2 regions of the Oikeobacillus pervagus genome follow, and region 2 is predicted to be linked to the other one. Evidence: riboswitches for the same ligand, from Rfam matches in the RefSeq annotation. Region 2 holds a riboswitch; the other holds the start of a gene.
The links. Region 2 has a riboswitch for cobalamin ahead of J2S13_RS08985 (GNAT family N-acetyltransferase). Riboswitches for the same ligand answer to the same signal wherever they lie in the genome.
Positions count from the first base shown of each region.

Region 1: it holds a riboswitch for cobalamin, as region 2 does, so the genes downstream of both, J2S13_RS01830 (FecCD family ABC transporter permease) here and J2S13_RS08985 (GNAT family N-acetyltransferase) in region 2, are expected to answer to the same signal.

Region 1 is NZ_JAUSUC010000003.1:18,111-23,988, reverse strand. It holds gene phaC (class III poly(R)-hydroxyalkanoic acid synthase subunit PhaC) at 1-706, shown strand, start outside; gene J2S13_RS01840 (ABC transporter substrate-binding protein) at 772-1,743, opposite strand; gene J2S13_RS01835 (heme ABC transporter ATP-binding protein) at 1,809-2,582, opposite strand; gene J2S13_RS01830 (FecCD family ABC transporter permease) at 2,597-3,601, opposite strand; cobalamin riboswitch at 3,771-3,956, opposite strand; gene J2S13_RS01825 (vWA domain-containing protein) at 4,036-5,388, opposite strand; gene J2S13_RS01820 (hypothetical protein) at 5,851-5,878, shown strand, end outside.
Region 2 is NZ_JAUSUC010000019.1:41,335-53,835, reverse strand. It holds gene J2S13_RS09005 (mechanosensitive ion channel family protein) at 1-652, shown strand, start outside; gene J2S13_RS09000 (DUF951 domain-containing protein) at 668-868, shown strand; gene ychF (redox-regulated ATPase YchF) at 1,156-2,256, shown strand; gene J2S13_RS08990 (hypothetical protein) at 2,348-2,536, opposite strand; gene J2S13_RS08985 (GNAT family N-acetyltransferase) at 2,551-3,120, opposite strand; cobalamin riboswitch at 3,289-3,476, opposite strand; gene J2S13_RS08980 (TIGR04104 family putative zinc finger protein) at 3,983-4,282, shown strand; gene J2S13_RS08975 (phosphatase PAP2 family protein) at 4,384-4,905, shown strand; gene rpsF (30S ribosomal protein S6) at 5,051-5,338, shown strand; gene ssb (single-stranded DNA-binding protein) at 5,463-5,969, shown strand; gene rpsR (30S ribosomal protein S18) at 6,009-6,248, shown strand; gene J2S13_RS08955 (methyl-accepting chemotaxis protein) at 6,621-8,630, shown strand; gene J2S13_RS08950 (YybS family protein) at 9,058-9,963, shown strand; gene J2S13_RS08945 (DHH family phosphoesterase) at 9,999-11,972, shown strand; gene rplI (50S ribosomal protein L9) at 11,969-12,418, shown strand.

The DNA.
Region 1 (5,878 bases), on a different contig from region 2:
TTATATCCCTCGTGCAGTTCAAAAAGTGCTGCGGACGTCCAATGCGAATGAAGTGAGCTTACTCGGTTATTGTATGGGGGGGACGATGACATCCATTTTTGCCGCCCTTCATCCTGAGTTACCAATTCGTAATTTAATCTTCTTAACTAGCCCATTTGATTTCTCTGATACAGGACTATTTTCAAATTGGCTTGACGAGCGCTATTTTAATTTAGATAAAATGGTCGATACATTTGGTGTAATCCCTCCAGAAGTAATTGATCTTGGAAATAAATTGTTAAAACCACTTGTGAATTATATTGGACCTTATGTTACCCTTGCCGATCGGGCTGAAAATGAAGATTTCGTGAAAAGCTGGAGTCTTATGCAAAAATGGGTACATGATGGAATTCCGTTTCCAGGGGAAGCTTACCGACAATGGATCGGTGATTTTTATCAAAAAAATAAATTAATCAATGATGAATTATATATTCGCGGGCAACAAGTAAAGTTAAGCAATATTAAAGCAAATATTTTGAATATTGCTGCTCAGCGTGATCATATTGCTGCCCCTGAACAAGTTGAGCCGTTATTAGATAAAGTCGCAAGTAAAGATAAAACATATCATATTATGCCTACAGGCCATGTATCTGTCGTTGTTGGTGGCAGTGCTGTTAAGAGAACTTATCCAACGATCGACCAATGGTTAACAGAGCATTCTAAATGATGTACATAGAAAAAACCTTCGTATCCGAAGGTTTTTTCTTGATTGAATGGAAAAATTATTGGACATTATTCTAAAAACTTCTCAGGATAAAATCCTTCTGCTAATGTTTTCAACGCAATTGTACTGCGAACTCCCTCGGAACCTGCGGACAATGGAAGGACGACGAAACGTTTTTCTTTTACTGCTTTTACTGCCTGTAAAATTGGGTGATTTTCTAAAAATTTCTTCTTCTGTTCAACGGTCTCTTCCCCATAATCCATGATGACAATCACTTCTGGGTTTCGTTTTACAACTTCTTCCCAACTTGCGCTTGTCCATCCTTTTTCAATATTTCCAAAGATATTCTCCCCACCGGCCCGTGTAATTAAATCATTCATAAAGTTTTGGGCTGCAGTAAAAGGTTCCTTTTCTCCACTATCATAAATAAACACTGGGATAGGGTCTTTCACCTCACCAATTTTCGCTTCAATTTCATTCATTTCTTTTTCAATTTTATTTGTCAGTTTCTCCGCTCGGTCCTCTACCCCAAATATCTTTCCAATATTATAAATATCTTGAAAGACATCCTCCATTGTGGGAGCAACTTTATTAGAAGATTCATGCAAGTAAGCGTTGATTCCATCTTTCTTCAATTGTTCAATCGTCCCCACCCCTTTTTCAGTGAAGGCGCTTTTCCAACCCCCATAAACAAAATCAGGTTCTGAAGCAATTAACACTTCATAGGATGGGTATTTCTTTGAAAGTACTGGAATATTCTTATATGCTTCTTCATATTCTGGCAAAATTTGATCATCTAAATAAGCAGTACCAACCATTGAGTCCTCTAATCCAAGAGCAAGCATAATTTCTGTTACATGTTGATTAAGGCTCACTGCTCTTTTTGGAGGTTCTGTGATCTTCAGTTCATGATCAAGATTTTGAATCGTCACAATTTCTTTATTATTCGCTTCTTTGGTTTTCCCTTCTTCTTTCAAACTCCCGCATGAGGCGAGTAGTAAGATAAGAGCAATCAGAATAAAAAATACGTTTTTTTTCATATTCATTCGATCCTTTCTTAACGATCATTCCATTAGATATTTGAAACTTGTTGAAAATTCCGACTTTAGGCATCCTCTTCTGCATGATAGAAAAGATGGATTTTCTTTGTCACGGGATGAGTTCCGATTTCAACATGTACATTGAACACTTCTTTTAACAGCTCCTTTGTTAGGACTTGTTTTGGGGTTCCAGAGGCTACAATCTCACCTTGGTTGAGTACATATAATCGGTCACAATAACATGCCGCAAGATTTAAGTCATGTAAAGCTGCCACACAGGTGACTTGTAATTCTCTAATTAATTCCAATACCTGTAACTGATGGTGAATATCTAAATGGTTGGTTGGCTCGTCCAAAATCATAACCTTCGCTCCTTGAGCAATTGCCCTAGCAATCATCACGCGCTGCTTTTCGCCCCCTGATAATTGGGTAAACCGTTTATCGATATATTCGCTCATATTCACCTGGCTCAAAGCATTCCGAACGATGTGCTCATCCTCGACCGTATCGGGTTGAAGAAATTTCTTATGTGGAGTACGCCCCATCAGAATGATTTCAAAAACATTAAAATCAAAGGCAACACTGGACTCCTGACTCACAACGGAAAGCTGTTTGGCGATTTCTTTCGTGTTTATATCCGTAATGGACCGTCCGTCAAGTTGTATCACCCCTCCATCAGGTTTTAATACACGATACATATTTTTTAAAAGCGTCGATTTTCCACTTCCATTTGGGCCAATGATTCCCACCAATTCCCCATGATGAATAGTTAAAGACACTTGATTGATTATTTTTTTATCAAAAATAGTATAACTTACGTCTTCTACCGAAATTTCCATCCATTATGACCTCCTTAAAAAGAATATGAATTTCTACGTAAAAGCCATATAAAGAAAGGTCCTCCACATACTGCTGTAATAATTCCAATCGGCATCTCTTCAGGAGCAATGATAATTCTTGCACAAATATCTGCCAGTAATAAAAAGCTGGCACCTGCTAAAGCACTGAGTGGCAATACTCTTCGATGATCAGATCCGACTAATAAACGAACAATATGAGGGATGACTAATCCGATAAATCCAATCGCACCACTTACGGCAACGAGTACCCCTGTTAATAGTGAGGTGATGACAATCAGTTTTTTCCGAAAAGAGGTTAAATTTACTCCTAATGTAACCGCTGTCTCATCCCCCATAAGAAGAAGATTCAAAGAGCGGAATTGACTCCAAAGATATAAAAAAGCAATCGTCACAATCAAAGCTGGGATGAATAAATATTCCCAACGGGCTCCTGCGAGACTTCCCATCATCCAAAACATCACATCACGAATTCCTTCTGCTCGAGGTGACGAGATGACAATAAAATTCGTAATAGCTGACAGTATCATCGAAATCGCAACACCGGCGAGCAATAGTCGGACGGTCGATATTCTTCCATTAATTTGTGAAAAAAAGAAAACAAATATGGTAGATAAAAGTGCCCCTAAAAAGGCCGCAAACGATATCGCATATTGACCTAAAAATGAAAATACACCTAAGACAATCACCAATGTTGCTCCTACAGAAGCACCTGATGATACCCCTAATATGTATGGATCAGCCAATGAATTTCTAACAACTGCCTGCACCGCAGTACCGATGATTCCAAGTCCTGCCCCGACAATCACACCTAGAATCACTCTCGGAAAGCGTATGTCCCAAATTATCGTTGCCTCTGTCGATTGGATACTTTCATGGAAGAATGGGAGTTTAGAAAAAACTACTTTCCAAACAGTAAAAGGATGGATGGAAACCGGACCTACCATCACACCGATCGTCATCAATAATAATAATAGAACGATAGATAGGATGATAAACATATAGAAATGTCTAGGTTGTTTTTGAATCTCCAGAAAAATCTCTCCTTTTTAAACTATTTTTCTAAACAAAAAAACACCCATCAGTAAGTAGATGAGTGTAGAACGAGAACTTCATTATGAGAATTTGAACGTTTCCACGTCCTATCTTTTCACCTCCCGAAAAAGATAGTACTATATTGTCTTCAAGGCAAGTCTCCTGACTCATGCATCATCCTAGTTTAAGCCCTTCCCATATCATTTGAGATATAGTGGATATGCTTATTTCGTCTGCATTAACAGTTGCGGGAACAGTTCTGGATTTCCACCAGATTCCTTATCAAGTCCAAAAAAGGACACCTTGAATCCCCTATCATATTAAGTTAACATATTGAGTATATCGATAGTTTTATCATATTGCAATGATGAATAAAGAAAATACCTTATAGATCTACCTTTTACTTGTTTCTACGAATTTCCTCACGTTCTTTATATCCTTTGTCACGTACTTCTTCACGTAATTCGTACCCACGATTTCTAAGTTCTTCGCGGTATTTATATCCTGAATCTCGTGCATACTCACGTACGGTATATCCCCTTTTACGAATGAACTCACGAATTTCATAATGAACAGTACTATCTAAGTCTAAATTTTGTTTCAAATCGTTTGTGAATGCAAGTAATTCATTTTGTTCTTCTGTAGCAAGATTGACCATTTCATTTTGCTTTGTATATAACTCATTCACTCTTGTATTTTGTGAATCATAATATTTATTCACATTTTCAGTTTGCCATGAATGCCATTCATTCAACAGTTCACTCTTTTTTTTATTAAAATAATCTGCAAAAGCCTGTTTTGAATTTACATCCACATACTCGCCTTTTCCAGCATCTGCTACGAGTTTTAATGCTTTTTGCCCGGCATGATCAACGTCAAACCCGATGATGTTAATCACGGCTTTAATATCTGATTGGTTGAGTTCCTTTGCAGCTTGGACTGGGTCACCACCACATGTTTCAATCCCATCACTCACAATATAAATAATATTTTCGACATTTTCCCCTATTTGATTATGTAAATCTTCTTTTGCAGCCGAAATAGATGCTGCTAGTGGAGTCCATCCAGCAGGTTTAAATGTATCAAGTGCTTTAGAAAAAGTTTCCTGATCATATGTCGATAAGGGGTAAACCACTTCTGTACTAGAGCAAGAAGCGGCTTTATCCTCCTCTTTTCCAGTACCTTTATGTCCATAAACACGAAGAGAGACATGAACATTTTCCGGAAGATCAGTAACAAATTGCAGCACCGCATCTTTAGCAAGCTTCATTTTTTGTTCACCTGAAATCTCAGCAGCCATACTTCCACTAGCATCAAATAAAATTTGTACATTGATTTTTTTAGCTTTAGGATCTGTTTGGAGGTCTACTTTTTCGTCTGGAGTCTCACTAATCTCTTCAAAAGAAGTGTCAAAATTATTGAAAAATTGGGCATAATCACGATAGTCTTCAGCTGCTAAAGCCAAAAGCCTCCCATAATATTCTTCAGCTTTTTTTCCTTTAGGAAATGTTGTAATGGCTTTTTTTATTTTTTCCTCCTTCTTTGAAGCCCCCCTATACTTACCTGGCTCTGTTTTCAGCATATCTTCAATATTTAGGCTAGTATATTTTTCATAATCCAATTCTTGCTTTTCAACTTCCTGTTTGTCTGTCACCTTATTTTCTTTTGCTGGCTGCTTTGTTGTTTCATTAGAACAACCTACGATGATCAACATTACTAAAATTAAGGAAAATGCTTTTCTTATTATCCCCATCGATTCTCCCCATCCTTTCACAGTCAACTAATTATCAAATTAACGATAAATGATTCAGTTGTCTATAGGGTGAAAGCTTTGTTTCTTGGTTTTAAATGGCGAATAACTAGTAAAATATTACTATATACGAAGTCGATAGTGATTGATTATAACCAGATAAAGATTATTTATATTGGTGAATAATGTTGTAGCACAACTCCTGAATTTATTCGTAAACCTAGCGTCAAACATAAGAAATGGGTGAATATCGCGTCTCTGCTGACTTTTTTCTATTTTGTAAGGGAAAATCTATTAATAACCTTAAATTCATTTGATATATTGACAGAATGTTAAGATCGTTTAAATATCTTAGAGCCTACGTTAAGGGTTTGTAAAAAATGGAAAAGACTCCTTGTATGGACGCAAAAATATAGTATGATAACTATGTACTTTTTTTACGCAACATATAAGGAGGCGTTGGAGATGAAAAGTTTAAAGCAAAAGTTATTGG
Region 2 (12,501 bases):
TTATTTTATGGCGATTATCAATATTTTAGAAATACTAACTTTTAACATTAAAGGGTTGCTTGCTGGTGCAGGAGTTGTTGGATTAGCTATTGGTTTTGGAGCTCAAAACTTAGTGCGCGATGTGATTACAGGATTTTTTATTATTTTTGAAGATCAATTCTCGGTTGGGGACTATGTAAGAATTGGGCAATTTGAAGGGACCGTTGAGGAAATTGGGTTGAGAACGACGAAAATTAAAGGAATCAATGGTGAGTTAAATGTATTGCCTAATGGAGGTATTACTGAGGTAACGAACTTTTCTATTCATAATAGCATTGCGATCATCGATGTGAGTATTGCTTATGAATCGGATATTCAAAAAGCTGAAAAAGTAATAGAAGAATTATTGCAAGTTTTGCCGGGCAAATATGAAGAAATCGTTGCCCCTCCACAACTTTTAGGAATACAGAATCTTGCTGCATCTGATATTGTATTAAGAATTACAGCCGAAACTCTACCGACAAACCATTGGTATATTGCCCGAATGATTCGTAAAGAAATCAAATTATGTCTAGACCAGAATGGAATCGAAATCCCATACCCACGACTTGTTACGTACTCAAGGAAAGAACAACAGGAAAAACCTGTGGAAGTAAAACACGGAGGCGAATAAGGGAGGAGAAAGGAAATGGAGCAAAAAAACTTTCAATTACATGATATTGTCGAGATGAAAAAACCCCATCCTTGTGGGGTGAATCGTTGGAAGGTAATCCGTATCGGAATGGATATTCGAATAAAATGTGAAGGTTGTCAGCATAGTGTGATGCTTCCCCGCAAAGATTTTGTTAAGAAAATGAAGAAAGTACTTGAAACAGCGACTGAAGAATAAAGAGATGGTCCTTAAGGTTCATTATACTTTGCCTTAAGGATCAGTCCTCTTTCTTTTTTTCGCCCTTTTCCCAAAGATATTCTTTTGGGAACGCTAGAATCCCTTGTCTTTTTTCCACCATATATCTATAATTGTGAAAGGTTTATATTCAATTTTTCTGAATAAAAGATAAGTATCTTTGCTTGAATGATGCCTTTCCTGTTTTGTGAAAGTCTAAGTCTTTCCAGAATTTTAAAGGATGGTTTGTGTGTATAGACAATTATTTATGAATAGAGGAGTGACGAAGTATGGCGTTAACAGCCGGAATTGTTGGCTTACCGAACGTAGGAAAATCAACATTATTTAATGCCATTACAAAAGCGGGGGCAGAATCTGCCAACTATCCCTTTTGTACCATTGATCCTAATGTTGGGATTGTAGAAGTACCAGACGAACGGTTAAATAAATTAACAGAGTTAGTACAACCAAAGAAAACGGTTCCGACCGCTTTTGAATTTACAGATATCGCTGGAATTGTAAAAGGGGCTAGTAAAGGGGAAGGCTTAGGGAACAAATTTTTATCTCATATTCGCCAAGTGGATGCGATCTGTCATGTCGTCCGCTGCTTTGCGGATGAAAATATCACCCATGTTTCAGGAAAGGTAGACCCTATTTCTGATATCGAAACGATTAACTTAGAATTAATACTGGCCGATTTAGAAACAGTGGATAAAAGAGTTGGCCGTGTAGAAAAAATGGCGAAACAAAAAGATAAAGATGCGATGATCGAACATGAAATCCTTGTGAAATTAAAGGAGGCATTTGAATCAGAATTGCCAGCTCGAACTGTCGAATTCACAGAAGAGCAAATGAAAGTTGTGAAAGGGTTACATCTACTTACAATTAAGCCAGTACTTTATGTGGCAAACGTTGGAGAGGACGATGTTGTCGATCCTTCAGAAAATCCTTATGTACAACAAGTTCGCGAATTTGCCGATAAGGACCATGCTGAAGTCATCGTCGTTTGTGCTAAAATTGAATCTGAAATTGCTGAATTAGATGACGAAGAAAAGGCAATGTTTTTACAAGAATTAGGAATTGAAGAATCTGGACTTGACCAATTAATTCGTGCAACATACAGCTTACTTGGGCTAGCTACATACTTTACTGCAGGTGTTCAAGAAGTACGTGCTTGGACATTCCGAAAAGGGATGAAAGCACCAGAATGTGCGGGAATTATTCATACCGATTTTGAACGTGGATTTATTCGTGCCGAGACTGTTTCCTATGAGGATTTATTAAATGCAGGTTCAATGGGAGCGGCTAGAGAAGCAGGAAAGGTCCGACTTGAGGGGAAAGAATATTTTGTTCAGGACGGGGATGTTATCCATTTCCGTTTTAATGTGTAAAAGAATAAGAAAAACGGAGTGTTGAGAAATACAACGCTCCGTTTTTCTATTCCGTTTTTACATCGTTCAAAATATAAAGGAAACCTTCGAATTATCGGCCCAATATAACCGTTTGTAATGCTTTATCTAAATAGAGTTGCTGCTCTTTTTTGTTTTCTTCAAGTTCGGAGATAGCTGCTTTTAACTCCATATATTTTTCTATGACCTTTTCCTTGGAAGAATAAATGACGAAAACAGCACCTAGACTATTAATATAATGATTGATCTTCTTTTCTTGCATGATTCTCTCTCCTTTTACTTATTATATTTTGCTAGACGGATAAATTGCGAAACTTGTTCGCTTGTTATAGCCTTTCCTATTCTTGCCATGAGAAAATTGACTTCAGAAGCCTTAATATCAGGGTCATTTGTTTTGTATTCTACAAATCGAGCAGACTCAAGCACCTTTCTTAACATATTTCTGTACAAATAAGGATCGCCATTGGTGAGTTTTAAATCCCAATGCCAGCAATATTCTAGAGAAATAATAATATAATGTTCCAACTCCTGTTGGGTGAAGATAGAATGCAATAATTTTTTGGCAATGCTTCGGTTTCGAAAAGTGGGAGCCACTTCAATGACCCCTAGTACTTTCAGAAAATCTAATTTAATCCATCTCTCCTCTTCCTCTGGTGAAAGTATGATTGTATAACCAATGATTTGCGAATCCACGATAGCTAAAGCCATAAATGCCTGTTCCGTCTCCATTACTTGTGTTAATGTTTGCTGTTGATGATGTGCTTCTCGAAATCTATTTAAATCTGGATGGAAATGGTTATATTTTAAGTGTCGGAATACTTCCTCTGGATCAGAAACAATCTTCACTTCCCCCACCCCTTCTCTTTTATGAGAAATTGAACGATAAAAAAAGAGCATTCGGACCAAGGGCCGAATGCTCAGAATAGTTTCTTTCAAACATCATCGTATAGAAAAAAGAATAGACTTCTTCTATATGAATTCTTCACAGACACCTCCCTATTACCCGTAGGAATTATTGCGCTTATTAAACAGGCAGGTCTCCTGACTTAACTTCATCGTTTCCAGCGTCTTCCCATTTCATTTTGAAACAGTGACAAATAGCAGGTCGCTCAGAATTACAGTGGCGGGAACCGTGTCGGATTTACACCGAACTTCCCTTTTAAGCTATAGTAAAATATAGCACCTGTTTAAAAAAGGAATATTCACTTGTTGTTTAGAAAACTTTAAAATATAGAACTGTGGATCACCCTTTAAAAATGTTGACCACGGCAAGCCTCAAGCGCCTGTCGTCTAGCGAATTTTTCCGTTTACTCCCTCTGATAAGTCAACATCAGCTCAAGAAGGACCTTGCTCTCGTTTCTTTTATTTCAGTCGAAACTTGAGAAATCCGTACGGCGATGATCGAGGCGCTTCCGCTTTTGTACATCTAGCTCCAGCGCCTATCGTCTAGCGAATGTCTCCGTTTTCTCCCTACGATAAGTCAACATCGGCTCGTGGACTTCCTCGCCGTGTTTCCTTTATCTCAGTCGAAATCTGCAACATTCGTACGCCGATAACCAAGGCGCTTCCGCTTTAGTTAAGTATAATTCAGTCTTCCTTTTGTGTCTATTTTTATTTTCTGAATTTTTAATTTAAATTCCTTTATGTTTCTGTTTTGTGAAACCTTTTAGTTTATTGAATCGTATTCTCTAAAAAGGGGGAAATGGTTATGCCTATTTGCCAAAATTGTCAAAGTAAATGGAAGTGGAAAGAAACTCTTTTGAAATCATTTTCTTTTTCCTATGGATGGACGTGTCCTTACTGTCAGCATATACAATACGTGTCAGCTAAATCGAGAAAAAAAGCGTCGGTTTTTACGACTTTGCCCATTCTTCTTTGGTTTCCATTGACCATCTTTCATGTCCCTATTTCAGTTATTCTAGTGATAGAGTTGATCGCCTATGTGATGGTTCTTTTGTTAGTACCAAGATTGTACCAATTACGGAATAAAGAAGAACCACTTTGGTGAAAATAATCAAGAGAATTACAGAAAATTTACAAAATCCTTCGTATAAACTAATAATGATCTTTTACACTAAAAGAAAATGAAGTTTAGAGGGGGTTTTTCAAGTGGAAAGGGCAAAATCATGGTTTATCAAACAAGATCAAGCCTATTTTTACTTTCTTAATCGCCGCTCGAAATTATGCGTGTCTTTTTTTAAACATATTACCCATCTTGGGGGAGCGATGTTTACAATTGGATTGCAACTTATATTATTAATGTCAAGTAATCAAACATTGAGAAAGGTTGCATTGCTTGCTTTAGTATCGTTAGTTGTCAGTCATGTAGTAGCTGTTTTAATTAAAAAGACTTTTCAAAGAATCCGTCCGTATTTAGCCTTGCCTAATGCAATGGTACATGGTCATTTATTCAAGGACTACTCTTTTCCATCCGGCCACACGACAGCTGTTTTTTCCATAGTTATTTCTTATCTTGTTGTCTATCCATCCCTTTTACCTTACTTACTGCCAGCTGCCCTTCTTGTAGCCGTTTCTAGAATTGTGTTAGGTGTTCACTATCCCTCAGATGTTCTTGTTGGCGCATTATTAGGAACATTTACAGCGATTACTTTTTCTACCTTTATGTTTTAAGTCTATTGAAATCTATTTTTGGGGATGACTCATTGCTTTTAAGATACCATTATGGTATAATTTCTTCCTGTGAGTAATGAAAACATTGCTCCTTGCTCTTTTTAAAAGGAAAGAGCCGTATAGTCCATAAGGAGGTGAAAGAAAGATGAAAAAGTACGAATTAATGTACATCATCCGCCCAAATGTAGATGAAGATACTAAAAAAGCAGTTGTTGAGCGTTTTGATAATGTCTTAACTTCTAACGGTGCGGAACTCATCGATTCTAAAGACTGGGGTAAACGTCGTCTTGCATACGAAATTAACGATTTCCGTGAAGGCTTCTATCAATTAGTTCATGTTCAATCTAAACCAGAAGCTGTTCAAGAATTCGATCGTTTAGCAAAGATTAGTGACGATATTATCCGCCACATTGTCGTTAAAGAAGAAGAATAATTCATTTGAAATGTTTAGTAAAATAGCTTCTACTTTTTGAAAAGTAGTCGTTCAATCATACAAACAAATTCTTCGATTAATGTTTCACGTGGAACGTTAATTAAGAAGGAAGGGGTTGATTCTGATGATGAACCGAGTTGTTTTAGTCGGTCGTTTAACAAAAGACCCTGAACTTCGTTACACACCGAATGGCATTGCTGTTGCTTCTTTTACTCTTGCTTGTAATCGTAATTATACGAATCAACAAGGTGAGAGAGAAGCGGATTTCATTAATTGTGTTGTTTGGCGCAGACCTGCGGAAAACGTTGCAAACTTTTTGAAAAAAGGCAGCCTTGCTGGTGTCGATGGCCGCATTCAAACGCGGAATTACGAAGGACAAGATGGTAGACGTGTATACGTTACAGAGGTCTTGGCTGAAAGTGTACAGTTTTTAGAACCACGTAATGCTTCGGCAGGAAATAGCCGACGCGATGACAGTGGGATGTTTGGCGGTAGCCAAAGACATCAAGACAATCCTTTTAGTCAGAATCAACAAGATCGAAACAATAATGGTTTCACACGTATAGATGAAGATCCATTTGCAAATGACGGTCAACAGATCGATATTTCAGATGATGATCTCCCATTTTGATGATAAGTTTTAAATAACAAGTAAAGGAGGGAATTGAACATGGCAGGTGGACGCAGAGGTGGACGTAAACGTCGGAAAGTGTGTTATTTCACATCTAACCACATCACTCATATTGATTATAAAGATGTAGACTTACTTAAAAAGTTTATTTCTGAACGCGGAAAAATTCTTCCACGTCGTGTAACAGGAACAAGCGCTAAATACCAACGTCGTTTGACTTTAGCAATCAAACGCGCTCGTACAATGGCTCTTCTTCCATATGTTGCAGAAGAAAAATAATATAAAAAAGACAGTGGGGATCTTTGCCTTGCTGTCTTTCTTTCGTTTTCCTAGAAAATTATAAAATTTAGAACTGTGGATATCCTCCTTTGAAAGGGGTTGTCCACGTCTAGCGGATTTCTCCGTTTTCTCCCTCCGATAAGTCCACATCAGCTCGTGAAAGGCCACGCTTTCGTTTCCTTTATCTCAGTCAAAGACTACAAAATACGTACGCCGATGGACAGGCGCTTCCGCTTTTGTTCTTTTCGAGTCCTTTTGTGTGCTTACCCACTTCCCTCACTCCAACTTTAATAAAATCTTTACATTGCGATAACCTAATCTATACATCTTAAGTCTTATACTAAAAGTAGTATATATAAGGTTGTGATGTTCTTGAGATCAATCAAATTCAAACTAATTATTCCTATAACTATTTTGTTAATGGTTTCATTTGGAATCATTATTTTTTTTACGAATTGGAAAATGGAAAAAATAATGGAAACGGATGTAATGGAACAAATAGATGGAATTGTTAAAGAAGCGAACCATTCCACTCAAGTGTTTTTAGAAAAGCACGAAACTAGTCTACTTATGTTATCTGAGAGTGATGAATTAATTCAATTTGCACGAGGGGTTCAGGATAAGGTCGATCATGAGGAATTAAGTTTACTTGATCGAAGTGTTCAAAAAAGCTTTAATCGTTATACGAAGCATTATAAAGATGTTGCGTCTGTCTACTTTGTTTCCCCTACTAATAGATTAAAAGCTGCTCCTGTTTCTCAGTTTCCTTCTGATTATCATTTCACTGAGCAAAAATGGTATAAGGAAGCAAAGAAACAATCGAAAACGGCTGTTTGGAGTGAACCATACATTCATAAAGCAACGAAGACCTCCGTCATTACCATTTCAAAAGCTGTGTATAGCGGGGAGCAATTTCTAGGAGTGATCGCGGCCGATATTAATTTAACTAGTTTAACGAACTGGATGAATGATTTGAATATCGGGTATCATGGATTTCCGATATTAATCTCGAAAACAGGAGTGGCAATTGTTCATGATGAGAAACAAGGAAAAAATATAAAAAATCTCCCATACATTATGGAACTATTTCAACACTCTAATAAATCCGGAATCATTCAATTTGACCAATATAATGAAAGCAATAAACTTGTTTTTGACACAGTGAAAAATACGAATTGGAAGGTTGGGGCTATTTATCACCAAAAAGAATTACAAAAGGTTTCGCAATCGATTCAAGATTTCTTGTTAGTTGTGGCTTTAACGGTACTACTCCTTATCATCATAGCGATCATTTTGTTATCCGCTAAAATTACAAAACCTTTAGGAAAATTAACAGAATCAATTCAAATGGTGACAAAGGGCCATTTAAATATTCAAGTAGACATTCACAGCAAAGATGAAGTTGGTCAATTGGCCCATCATTTTAATTACATGATGACAAATATGAAAAATATTATAAAAGTGATGAATATAACGGCTAAAAATGTACGTGAATCGGTTGGAAGGTTACAAGAAATAGTGGAGATGACAAAGGATTCGACAGAACAGACAGCAGCAGCCGTTCAAAGTATTTCGGAGGGAGCGACTGATTCCGCCCAAATGTCGGACAAGGCAGACCAGCAATTTCATGATTTAGGAAATAGGATCAATCATATTTCAGTTAAAACCGATCAAATGTCTTCTTTATTACAAAAGGCCGATCAAACTAGTGATAAAGGATTTCAACAAATGTCTCTATTAAAAAAATCAAATGAGAACTCAAGCGAAGTAGTGGATCATATGCAAGAGGTGATGATTCATCTAAACGATAAAGTAGAAACGATTGAAGTCGTTGTGCAAACGATTACCCAAATCGCGTCTCAAACAAATTTATTAGCACTAAATGCTAGTATAGAGGCAGCTCGTGCTGGTGAACACGGAAAAGGGTTCGCTGTTGTAGCCGATGAAGTTCGAAAACTTGCTGAACAATCTAGTGAAGCAACGAAAAAAATTACGACTATTATTCAAAATATCCAAATGAGTACAAAACATGCGGTCGAGCAAATGTCTAAAACGAAAAATAGTTTCCATCAACAAACAGATGTTGTGAAACAAACCAATAGCTCGTTTCAAGAAATTTCAGAGTTCATTCACCAAATCAAACAATCAATTTCCGCTGTAAATGTAGAAGTTCAAGAAGTAACGGGAAAAAAAGATGAAATGCTAGAAGTCGTAAAAGAGGTTGCATATATTTCACAAGAAGCGGCAGCAGCAAGCCAAGAAGTACATTCCTACACGGAAAATCAACTTAATTCCACAACAGTTGTTTCTGAGGCCATGAGAGATCTAACAGAATTAAGTATTCAATTACAGAAGGAAATCAATCAATTTAAAACAAGTTAAAATAAAAAAAGTTGGGGTTTTTCCATAAGATTAGAGCTAGGTACATCAACGGGATGAAGCTTGGTACTTAAAGGAATTCCCAACTTTAATTTTTCATGAACATCCCCTTTGATCAAAAATCCACTTAGTAGAGAACTGTCTAACAATCTTGCAATCCTCTCCCACCTGTTGATCCTTTAATTTGGGAAATTTCCAAATCCCCATAATTGGAATATAATACGTTTGTTGTATATGGAATTGTTGAATTGAAAAGGAATCGGGGATAAAATGGTGATATGTGTTAAAATATAGAGACAAATCACCCTCATGGAAAATAGGGTTTCTGTGCGAAAGTGTATGATAGTTTCTATTGATCATAGGAATGACAGATTAAAAAAATTGAGGTGTTGATGTGAGAGATACCCGAGTTTTAACAGAGGGCGCACTGATGGTAGCTATTTTCACAGTGCTTTTATTAGTATCCATTTACATACCCGTTTTGTGGATAATCTCCATGCTGTTTCTCATTTTGCCGTTTTTCATTTACAGTGCAAAATATCCCCAAAAATATTCAACTTTAATGGTGTTGGCCAGTAGCGTGATCTCAATGATCATTGGTGGGGTATTTTCAATCGGACTAGCATTAGCTTATGGGACGACGGGGCTTGTTATGGGATACTTTGTCCAAATGAAGAAGGGAAAATTCGCCATATATATGGCAGGAAGTTTAACATTTTTAGTGAATACCATTTTACAATATGTGATCGCCATCGCATTTTTTCAAATCAATTTTATTGAAGATTTTACAAAAATGTTCAAAGAATCCTATACACAGTCGATTAATTTAATGAAACAATTAGGACAGCCAGTTCCGGATAATATGATGGAACAGTTCAATGAAATGTTGAATTTAATACAAATATTAATGCCAAGTTTATTAGTGTTAGCTTCCTTTCTAATTGTTCTTTTAATGATGATCGTTAATTTTCCTATCGCTAAACGGTTAGGGATTCAGGTTCCAAATTGGGCGCCATTTAGGGAATGGCAAGTTCCCAAAAGTGTTTTGTGGTACTATTTAATTTTATTATTAGGGAATTTGATTGTGGCTCCAGAGCCCGGTTCTACTTGGTACATAGCGTCTGTCAATTTGATGTTTATGCTTCAGCTTTGTTTTTATATTCAAGGTTTAGCATTTATTTATTTTTATGGTCATTACAAAAATTGGACAAAGGCGATCCCGATCATCATCACGATTGTATCGATTCTTTTTTTACCAATTCTTTATTTCATTCGATTATTAGGTATAATTGACTTAGGATTTCATTTACGGCAGCGCCTTCAACAAAAATCTTAACAAGCGAATTATTTTAAATATTAGGAGCTGAAATCATGCTTTCATACTATAAAAGGCGAGTAATTCGCTTCCCCTTGTATGGATTAATGATCGTGTCGGCGGCGCTGTTATCAGTGCTCGCCTTTCGATATTTTTGGTTCAGTGTCATTTGTTGTGCATTGATGATTGTCTTGTTTGGATTGATCTTTTATTTAGAAAGGCAGATGCATCAGGATGTAGAGAACTATATTTCGACACTTTCATACCGCTTAAAGCACGTCGGGGAAGAAGCCTTAATGGAATTGCCAATAGGGATTTTATTATTTAATGATGATTTATATATTGAATGGACAAATCATTATTTTGCTTCTTGGTTTGAAGAGGAAACCATTATAGGTCGATCACTATATGATATTGCTGAACCTGTTGTCCCCATTGTCAAGCAAGAGGTGAGTGAAGAGATTGTCTCATTAGGGGAAAGGCAATTTACCGTTATTTTAAAGCCGAAAGACCGTCTTCTATACTTTTTTGATATAACAGAACAACAGCAAATTGTGAAAAAGTATGAAGAGGAAAAAACCGTATTAGCCATCATTTATTTGGATAACTATGATGATATAACCCAAGGAATGGATGATCCTACAAGAAGTAAATTAAATAGTTTAGTCACTTCAAGTTTAAATAAATGGGCAAAAGAATATGGAATCTTTATGAAAAGAATTAATTCTGATCGCTTTATTACCGTGTTTAATGATAAAATTTTAAAAACATTAGCTAAAGATAAATTCTCTATTTTAGACGAAGTAAGAGAAATGACCGGAAAGCAAAATGTTCCACTGACTTTAAGTATTGGTGTAGGAGAAGGAGACCTCCCATTGCCTGATTTAGGGGATATTGCACAGTCTAGTTTAGATTTAGCTCTTGGTCGCGGTGGGGATCAAGTCGCCATTAAACAAACAAATGGGAAAGTTAAATTTTACGGTGGGAAGACAAATCCAATGGAGAAGCGAACTCGAGTCCGTGCAAGAGTTATTTCCCATGCGTTGAAGGAATTAATTTTGGAAAGTGACAAAGTGATCGTCATGGGGCATAAATATCCAGATATGGATGCGATAGGTGCCGCAATGGGAATTCGAAAAGTGGCCGAGATGAACAAACGTGAAGGTTTTATCGTGTTGAATTTCAATGAAATCGATAACAGTGTCAAAAGACTTCTTAGTGAAACGAAGAAGGAAGATGATTTATATCGTAGAATCATCACACCTGAGGAAGCTTTAGACCTTGCATCGGATAATACTTTACTCGTTGTGGTCGATACTCATAAGTCATCTCTTGTGATCGATGAGAAACTCCTAAATAAAATGGAAAAGGTTGTGGTCATTGACCATCATCGTCGCGGTGAAAACTTTATTAAAAACCCATTGCTTGTATATATGGAACCGTATGCTTCCTCGACTTGTGAACTCGTCACAGAGTTGCTAGAATACCAACCAAAAAATGAAAAACTTTCGATGTTAGAGGCAACGGCTTTATTATCAGGAATAATTGTCGATACGAAAAGTTTTACTTTAAGAACGGGCTCAAGAACATTTGATGCTGCTTCCTATTTAAGGGCACAAGGAGCGGATACTGTCCTTGTACAAAAGTTTCTCAAGGAAAACATTGAAACCTTTATTAAACGCTCCAAAATTATTGAAACAGTTTATTTTTATGGTGAGGGAATTGCTATTGCGACTGGCTCGGATGATGTGATTCATGATCAAGTGCTTATAGCACAAGCAGCAGATACGATTCTGACAATGGATAGGGTAAGTGCCTCCTTTGTCATTGGAAAACGTGATGAAAATACCATCGGGATTAGTGCCCGTTCTTTGGGAGACGTAAATGTTCAAGTGATTATGGAAGATCTGGGCGGAGGCGGTCATTTAACAAATGCTGCAACGCAAATTTCAGATGTTTCTATTGAAGAAGCTGAAAAAATGCTTAAAGAAGTAATTGATACAATTATTCAAGGGGGTCAATCATCATGAAAGTCATTTTTTTAAAGGATGTAAAAGGTAAAGGGAAAAAAGGCGAAGTAAAAAATGTAGCAGATGGATATGCTCATAACTTTTTATTAAAAAAGGGATTAGCCGTTGAAGCTACTTCTGGAAATATGAAATCATTAGATAATCAAAAGAAAAAAGAAGAACAATTAGCGAAACAGGAATTGGAAGAAGCAAAAAAATTAAAAGAAGTAATGGAGCAGCTTACGGTTGAAATCAAAGCTAAATCAGGTGAAGGTGGTAGACTATTCGGTTCTGTTACAAGTAAACAAATTGCCGATGCACTAAAGAAAACCCATGATATAAAAATTGATAAACGGAAAATAGAATTAGTAGATGCTATCCGTGCGTTAGGTTATACGAATGTTCCTGTAAAACTTCATACAGTTGTTTCAGCAACATTAAAAGTTCATGTTGTAGAAGGAAATTAATTTTATAGTGAAACGTGGCATTGTGGCTTTTTTCTGTTTAAGGCTCAGTCGAAACTTGAGAAATCCGTACGCCGATGAACAAG